DNA from 2 places in the Streptomyces sp. NPDC014801 genome. Region 1 is predicted to be linked to the other one. Evidence: riboswitches for the same ligand, from Rfam matches in the RefSeq annotation. Region 1 holds a riboswitch; the other holds the start of a gene.
The links. Region 1 has a riboswitch for ZMP and ZTP ahead of ACF1AL_RS21235 (bifunctional 5,10-methylenetetrahydrofolate dehydrogenase/5,10-methenyltetrahydrofolate cyclohydrolase). Riboswitches for the same ligand answer to the same signal wherever they lie in the genome.

Region 1 (4,202 bases):
GCGGTCGCCGACGGCGCGGGCGATGGCGTCGGCGTCGTGCGCCGCGTCGATGACGATCACCTCGTGGTCGTCGCCGACGATCCACACGTTGTTCTCGACGTCCCAGCTGCCGCCGTCGAGGGTGAACTGCCCGGCGGTGACGAGGCGTTCGATGCGGGTGGCCGTCACAGCGTCACCACCGAGCGCAGCACGCCACCGTGGTGCATCCGCGCGAACGCCTGCTCCACCTCGTCCAGTCGGACGGTCTCGGTGACGAACTTGTCCAGGGGCAGGCGCCCTTGCAGATGCAGGTCGATGAGCATCGGGAAGTCGCGGGAGGGCAGGCAGTCGCCGTACCAGCTCGACTTCAGCGACCCGCCCCGGCCGAAGACGTCCAGCAGCGGCAGGTCGAGCGTCATCTCGGGCGTGGGCACCCCGACGAGCACGACGGTGCCGGCGAGGTCGCGGGCGTAGAACGCCTGCCGGTAGGTCTCGGGGCGGCCGACGGCCTCGATGACGACGTCGGCGCCGAAGCCGCCGGTGAGTTCGCGGACGGCCTCGACCGGGTCGGTGTCCCGGGAGTTGACGGTCTGGGTGGCGCCCAGGGTGCGGGCGGTGGCCAGCTTGCGGTCGTCGATGTCCACGGCGATGATCCGGCCCGCGCCCGCCAGGTACGCCCCGGCGATCGCCGCGCCGCCGACGCCGCCGCAGCCGATGACGGCGACCGAGTCGCCGCGGGTGACACCGCCCGTGTTGATCGCCGCGCCGATGCCCGCCATCACCCCGCAGCCGAGCAGCCCGGCGACGGCGGGCGAGACGGCCGGGTCCACCTTGGTGCACTGGCCGGCGGCGACCAGCGTCTTGTCGGCGAACGCGCCGATGCCGAGGGCCGGGGACAGTTCCCGGCCGGTGGCGGCGAGGGTCATCTTCTGCGTGGCGTTGTGGGTGGCGAAGCAGTACCAGGGTCGGCCGCGCAGACAGGCCCGGCACCGGCCGCACACCGCGCGCCAGTTGAGGATCACGAAGTCGCCGGGCGCGACCTCGGTGACGCCGTCGCCGACGGACTCGACCACACCGGCCGCCTCGTGGCCGAGCAGGAAGGGGAAGTCGTCGCTGATGCCGCCCTGCTTGTAGTGCAGGTCGGTGTGGCAGACGCCGCACGCCTGGACGCGGACCACGGCCTCACCGGGTCCCGGGTCGGGCACGACGATCGTCTCGACGCGCACGGGTTCGTCCCGGCCCGGCGCGATCACACCGCGTACTTCCTGCGCCATGCTGCTCCATCCTTCCCTCGGCGGGGCATCCGTCCCGGTTCCGACCCTACGCGCGGCTCCCCTCCGCGGAGGGGAGCGGACGGGACATGCCGAGGGGCCGCCCCGACGGGCGGCCCCCGATGCGTGCGGTGGTCTCAGCCGACGGCCGGAAGCAGGCCGGTCACCGGGGCGACCAGGTCGGTGACCTGGTGCAGCTCGTTCAGCTTGTTGAGCTCGTTGACCTGGTTCAGCCCGGCCAGCTGCTGGGAGACCCGGGGGACCTCGTCCCGGTGCTCGGCCGGGATCTCGCTGGTGGTGAGCGAGTCGAGCACGCTGATCGGGTTCAGCTGGTCGGAGCCCAGGACACCGGCGTTCGCCGTGGGTGCGGTGAGACCGGCGACCCCGGCGGCGAGTGCGGCGGCGGCGACGATACGACGAGTGGAGATCATGCCTTCGACAACGGCCGCGGGGGCCGGGTGGACACGGCCACGCCGGGCCGCTCACCCGTCAGGCGCAGCCCGGCGGCTGCGCTTGCCGAGCCCGGCGGGGCGGAGGAGCCTTTGGGTTAGGCCCGTGCGGCCCGTCCCTTCCTCGGGTCGCGGGCCCGGCAAGGAGGTCACCATGGGCACCACCGCAGACACCGGATTCGACACGGAGACCTTGCGCAGGGGCATCGAAGGGGACACCGCCGACACGCTCGCGTCCCTCTACGCGGACGACGCGGAGATCCGCCTGGTGAACCGCAACGCCCAGCCCAGCAACCCGAAGGTGCTGCACGGCCGCGACGAGATCCGCGCGATGCTCGCCGACGTCTACAGCCGCGACCTGACGCACAAGCTCGAGCAGTGCGTGGTGGAGGGCGACCACGCGGCGTACAGCGAGTCCTGCCGGTATCCCGACGGCACCCGCGTCCTGTCCGAGTCGATGCTCACCCTGCGGGACGGCAAGATCTCCGAGCAGATCATGATCGAGGCATGGGACGAGTAGCGCGCCGACGGGGAGCTTCCGTCCAGGTCAGCTCGCGGCTGACCTGGACGTTCTCCGCGCGGGCCGGACGGGGCAAGGCGGGCGCGGCCCAGGTCTCCCGGCCGCGGCCGGTCACCGCGGCGACCCGGCGCGTGTCCGCCGCCGTGGTGCGCGCGGTCCTCACCGCGGCCCGCCCGCGCCTGCGGCCGCCTCCCGTGCGGACGGCTCGCACGGTACGGGCGGTACGGGCGGTGCCCACCGTCCGCAGGCGGCACCGGCGGAGGCGGTGAGCGGCGGCTCCGTGGACGCCGCGGTCAGGGGGTGGTGAGCGGCGGCCCGGCGGACCGTCGTGGTAAGCGGGTGGTGAGCGGCGGCCCGGTGGACCGTCGTGGTCAGGCGTGCCGTCCCGGCCCCCGGGGCGTGGGACGCCTCCGTTACCCTGGTCGCGGACCGTGACTGGCGCTGAGGTGGAGCACCACCGGGAGCGGTCCCGCAGAGTCGATGCCGTGCGCCTGGGCGAAGGTCACACCGCTCAGGAGTGCACATGACCCAGGCCCGCCTCATGGACGGCACCGCGCTCGCCCGCCGGATCGTCGAGGAGACCGCCCGGCGCGCCGCCGACCTCACCGAGCGCACGGGGACGGCGCCCGCCCTCGCCACGGTGCTCGTCGGCGAGGACCCCGCGTCCGTCACGTACGTGCGGATGAAGCAGAACCGCTGCCGTACCGCGGGCATCGCGTCGCGCCATGTGGCGCTGCCCGCGAGCACGACGACCCAGGAGCTCGTCTCCACCCTGCGCGACCTGTCCGCGGACCCGTCCGTGCACGGCATCCTGCTCCAGCACCCGGTCGGCGACCACATCGACGAGCGGGCGGCCTTCGAGGCGATCGCGCCGGAGAAGGACGTCGACGGCGTCACCTTCGCGTCCTTCGCGACGATGAGCTTCGGCCTGCCCGGCTTCGTGTCCTGCACGCCCGGCGGGATCATGCGCCTGCTCGACGCCTACGGCGTCGACCCGTCCGGCAAGCGGGCGGTGGTCGTGGGCCGCAGCGCGATCCTCGGCAAGCCGGCCGGCATGCTGCTGCTCGCGCGGGACGCGACCGTCACCTACTGCCACTCGCGCACCCCGGACCTGTCGGCGGCCGTGCGGGAGGCGGACATCGTGGTGGCGGCCGTGGGCCGCCCCCGGCTGATCCGTGGCCAGGACCTCAAGCCGGGCGCCGTGGTGATCGACGCCGGCTACAACGAGGGCAACGTCGGCGACGTCGACTTCGACTCGGCGGTGGAGCGGGCGTCGCTGATCACCCCGGTGCCGGGCGGCGTCGGCCCGATGACCATCGCCACGCTCCTGGAGCAGACGGTGGACGCGGCGGCCCGGCAGCTCGGGGCGGCCTGATCAGCGCGGCGGCCTGATCGGCGTGGCGGTCTGATCATCGCGGCGGTCTGATCGACGTAGAACTCCGGCCGCTCCGGCCGCCTGGTCGCCTGGCCGCCGCAGCGACCCGGCGTCGGGACGGCCGGACGCCGGGGTGGCCAAACGCCGGGACGGCCGGACGCCGGGGTGGCCGTCGTCCACCACTGCGGCGCGGATCACGTCAGACCGTGACCGGGTGTGTCGCGCATCTTGCCGGGACAGCCTCCCCTTCCTTACTTTTCAGTAAGTCGCTTGCGCATCACGTGTGTTCGGGTTCCACCCCACCCCGAGGAGCCGTCATGCCCGCCTTCAGGCCCAGACTTCTGTGCTGTGTCGCCGCCGCCCTCGCGCTCACCGCCGGCGCGCCCGCCACCGCCGCCCGTGCCGAGGCCGATCCCCTGCGGGAGGTGCTGTTCGTCGGCAACAACTGGGACGGCACCGCCGACGTCATCGCCTCCAGCGGGGACTTCGCGCGGATCGGCCGGATCGATGTCGTACCGGACAAGCAGCAGCGGCTCGCCGAGATCAACGCCGACCCCGTCAAGTGGGTGTACTTCATGGCGATCCGCAACAGCGTCGGCGAGGGCCAC
Region 2 (4,202 bases), on a different contig from region 1:
TAGGCTGAACGACGAGAACCGGACACCCTTTCGACGGGGAACAACCGCACACCACGGGGGAACGATGGCCGACACACGGCGACAACTGCGCTCCGGCACGGTGGTCCTCGGCGGCATGGGACTGCTCGCCGCCGCCCTGACCGCCTGCTCCTCGGACCCGGACAAGCGCTGCGTGGACCGCGGCAGCTACAACCTCTCCAAGGGCTACAAGGTCGTCTCCGACAAGAACTGCAAGTCCGGCACGGGCACCGGCGCCTGGTACTACGGCGGCAAGAAGAAGAACGGCTGGGTCGACGGCGGCTCCTTCACCAAGCCCCGCAAGGGCGGCGGCGGTTCGGGCGGTTCCGGCGGCAGCCACGGCGACGGCGTCGACCGCGGCGGCTTCGGCGGCGGCAAGGGCAGCGGCGGCGGCTGAGCGGGACACCGGGAACCGAGAAGCCAAGGACGCGAGGACCCCACCACGCATGGAACGCCGTACCGTCGCACCCCGCCCCGGCTGGCAGCAGACCGTCGAGGCACAGGGCCTGATCTACCCGCTCACCCGCTACCCCGACGACTCCCTGCGCCCGTACTGGGACGAGAGCGCCTACTACGTCTTCTCGCTGGAGGAGGTCGAGGCGCTGGAGGAGACCGTCGAGGAACTGCACCGCATGTGCCTGGCCGCCGCCGGGCACATCGTCGCCACCGGCCGCCTCGCCGACCTCGGCATCACCGACCCGCGCGTCGCTGGCGCCGTCACCGAGGCCTGGCACCGCCGCGCCGAACTGCCCTCCGTCTACGGCCGGTTCGACCTGCGCTACGACGGCACCGGCCCCGCCAAGCTGCTGGAGTACAACGCCGACACGCCGACCTCCCTGGTGGAGGCCGCGTCCCCGCAGTGGTTCTGGATGGAGGACCGCTTCCCCGGCGCCGACCAGTGGAACTCCCTGCACGAACGGCTGGTCGCCGCCTGGCGCCACCAGGCGAAGCTGCTGCCGCCCGGCAGCCCGCTGTACTTCGCGCACTCCTCCGACGACGAGCTCGGCGAGGACCTGATGACGGTCGCCTACCTCAAGGAGACCGCCGAGCAGGCCGGCCTGGACACCGACTGGATCTCCATGGAGGAGATCGGCTGGGACCCGCTCTCCGGCCGCTTCGTCGACAACCGGCTCCGCTTCATCCGCAGCTGCTTCAAGCTCTACCCCTGGGAGTGGCTGACGACCGACCGGTTCGCCGACCACGTCCTCGACACCCTCGACAACGGCGGCGGCACCGGCTCCACCCTGTGGATCGAGCCCGCCTGGAAGATGCTGCTGAGCAACAAGGCGCTGCTGGCGATCCTGTGGGAGCTGTACCCCGGCCACCCCAACCTGCTGCCCGCCTACCTCGACGGCCCCCGCGAGCTGGCCGACGGCCCCGGCTGGGTCGCCAAGCCGCTCCTCGGCCGCGAGGGCGACGGCGTGACCGTCCACGAGGCGGGCAGCGCGCCCGGCCCGCGCGACGAACCCTGCTGCTACCAGCAGCTCGCCCCGCTGCCCGCCTTCGACGGCAACCACGTCGTCCTGGGCACCTGGGTCGTCGAGGACGAGGCGGCCGGCCTCGGCATCCGCGAGTCGTCCGGCCTGATCACCGACGAGTACGCCCGCTTCCTGCCGCACGTGATCCTCTAGGGGACTTCTCCAGCGCCGTGGGGCCGGCCCGCATGGTGGACGGCCCCGCCCGGCCGTCCGGCCCGCCCGGTAGGCTGACCGTGGGCCGTGACTGGCGCGCTGGGATGGGATGGACCATCGGGGAGCGGCCCCGTCCGACACAGTGCCGTGCGCCTGGGCCGTACCGTGAACGCTGAACGCCGACGTCCGGAGGTCCCCATGTCAGCCGAGCCGCTGTCCACCGAGTCCACCGCCTTCCGAGCCGCCCTCGACGTGATCCGTGCCGTCGAGCCCCGCGTCGCCGACGCCATCGGCCAGGAGGTGCACGACCAGCGCGAGATGCTCAAGCTGATCGCCTCCGAGAACTACGCCTCCCCGGCCACCCTGCTGGCGATGGGCAACTGGTTCAGCGACAAGTACGCCGAGGGCACCGTCGGCCGCCGCTTCTACGCCGGCTGCCGCAACGTCGACACCGTCGAGTCCCTCGCCGCCGAGCACGCCCGCGAACTCTTCGGCGCCCGCCACGCCTACGTCCAGCCGCACTCCGGCATCGACGCCAACCTCGTCGCCTTCTGGGCCGTCCTCGCCGACCGCGTCGAGGCGCCCTTCCTGCAGAAGACCGGCGTCCGCCAGATCAACGACCTCACCGACGCCGACTGGGCCGAGCTGCGCCAGGCCTTCGGCAACCAGCGCATGCTCGGCATGTCCCTGGACGCCGGCGGCCACCTCACCCACGGCTTCCGCCCGAACATCTCCGGCAAGATGTTCGACCAGCGCTCCTACGGCACCGACCCGGCCACCGGCCTCATCGACTACGACGCGCTGCGCGCCCAGGCCCGCGAGTTCAAGCCGCTGATCATCGTCGCCGGCTACTCCGCGTACCCGCGCCTGGTGAACTTCCGGATCATGCGCGAGATCGCCGACGAGGTCGGCGCGACGCTGATGGTCGACATGGCGCACTTCGCCGGCCTCGTCGCGGGCAAGGTCCTCACCGGCGACTTCGACCCGGTCCCGCACGCCCAGATCGTCACCACCACCACCCACAAGTCGCTGCGCGGCCCGCGCGGCGGCATGGTGCTGTGCGACGACTCCCTCAAGGACCAGGTCGACCGCGGCTGCCCGATGGTCCTCGGCGGCCCGCTCCCGCACGTCATGGCCGCGAAGGCGGTCGCGCTGGCCGAGGCCCGGCAGGAGTCCTTCCGCGACTACGCCCAGCGCATCGTCGACAACTCCCGCGCGCTCGCCGAGGGCCTCATGCGGCGCGGCGCCACGCTGGTCACCGGCGGCACCGACAACCACCTCAACCTGATCGACGTCGCCACCTCCTACGGCCTCACCGGCCGCCAGGCCGAGCAGGCGCTGCTCGACTCCGGCATCGTCACCAACCGCAACGCGATCCCGGCCGACCCGAACGGCGCCTGGTACACCTCCGGCATCCGCGTCGGCACCCCGGCGCTCACCACCCGCGGCCTCGGCACCGCCGAGATGGACGAGGTGGCCGGCCTGATCGACCGCGTGCTGACGGCCGCCGAGCCCGGCACCACCAAGTCGGGCGCGCCCTCCAAGGCGGCGCACGTCCTCGACGAGAAGATCTCCGACGAGATCTCCCGCCGCGCCACCGACCTCGTGGCCGGCTTCCCGCTCTACCCGGAGATCGACCTGGGCTGACCCGCGCTCACAGGTCGATCAGCTCCTGACGCGGCTCACGCGGCGGTCCGGCACGGTGCCGGGCCGCCGCGCGGCGTACCAGCAGCGTGCCGGCGACCCCGGCGGCGACCCCCGCGGCCGCCCACGCCACGCGCTCCCGCACACCGCCCCCGTCCTCGCCGGCCGGCGTGCCCTCGAGCAAGGGGAAGCCGTCGCCCGCCAGCCGGTCGTACACCCGGCGGGGCGCCCGGTGCCAGCGGATGTCGTCGTCCGTCAGGTCCGGCGCCGGGTCGGTGCGCACCCAGGGGGTGCCGTCCTCGGCGAGGAACAGCTGGTCCTGGCGCAGCATCGCCACGTCGCCGCCGGGGGCGCGCCGGGTCTGCGGCCAGCCCCCGACGCCGGTCAGCCCCCACAGCACGGTGAACCGCGCCGTGGGGTACCGCCCGCGCGTCCAGTCCTGCGGTACCGGCTCGGTACCGGTGCGCTCGGGCTCCAGCAGCTCGCGGAGCCCGTCGAACACCTTCTCCCCGGCATGCCAGGCCTCGGTGCGGCCACCGTCCGTGACGACGACGGCCACGTCGGGCTCCTCGGTCACGGCCCCGGCGGGCGCCGCGACCCCCAGCACGAGCAGCGCCGCCCCCACACCCCACGATCCCCTCATCGCGGCCCCTCCCTTGTTCGCCCCGCCCAGTCTGCGCGACCATCACCCGCTCGGGGAACGCCGTGGGACGGGTTGCCCCGGAGCGCACGGCACCCGGGGCTGCCGTGACCGCCGTGGGGTGCGCGGCCCGGCGGTGCGGGGTCACCCGCAGACGAACCACCAGCGACACCCCCTGTTACCGTCCCGGAGAAAGATCGGGTCGGGTCTGTTTCCGGGCTGTTCCTGTTCGGGGTCCGCGCTCTGCGAGAATGGGCGCATGGCCTCTG

Region 2: linked by a shared signal. The riboswitch ahead of ACF1AL_RS17900 (glycine hydroxymethyltransferase) and the one ahead of ACF1AL_RS21235 (bifunctional 5,10-methylenetetrahydrofolate dehydrogenase/5,10-methenyltetrahydrofolate cyclohydrolase) in region 1 are both predicted to bind ZMP and ZTP.

Annotation. Positions count from the first base shown of each region.
Region 1 covers NZ_JBIBXG010000008.1:293,829-298,030, reverse strand. The annotation lists gene ACF1AL_RS21260 (MBL fold metallo-hydrolase) at 1-168, opposite strand, end outside; gene ACF1AL_RS21255 (S-(hydroxymethyl)mycothiol dehydrogenase) at 165-1,253, opposite strand; gene ACF1AL_RS21250 (hypothetical protein) at 1,388-1,681, opposite strand; gene ACF1AL_RS21245 (nuclear transport factor 2 family protein) at 1,854-2,219, shown strand; gene ACF1AL_RS21240 (hypothetical protein) at 2,207-2,488, shown strand; ZMP/ZTP riboswitch at 2,641-2,723, shown strand; gene ACF1AL_RS21235 (bifunctional 5,10-methylenetetrahydrofolate dehydrogenase/5,10-methenyltetrahydrofolate cyclohydrolase) at 2,743-3,594, shown strand; gene ACF1AL_RS21230 (YncE family protein) at 3,912-4,202, shown strand, end outside.
Region 2 covers NZ_JBIBXG010000007.1:77,463-81,664, reverse strand. The annotation lists gene ACF1AL_RS17910 (hypothetical protein) at 65-415, shown strand; gene ACF1AL_RS17905 (glutathionylspermidine synthase family protein) at 465-1,649, shown strand; ZMP/ZTP riboswitch at 1,727-1,815, shown strand; gene ACF1AL_RS17900 (glycine hydroxymethyltransferase) at 1,848-3,296, shown strand; gene ACF1AL_RS17895 (hypothetical protein) at 3,304-3,936, opposite strand; gene trpS (tryptophan--tRNA ligase) at 4,193-4,202, shown strand, end outside.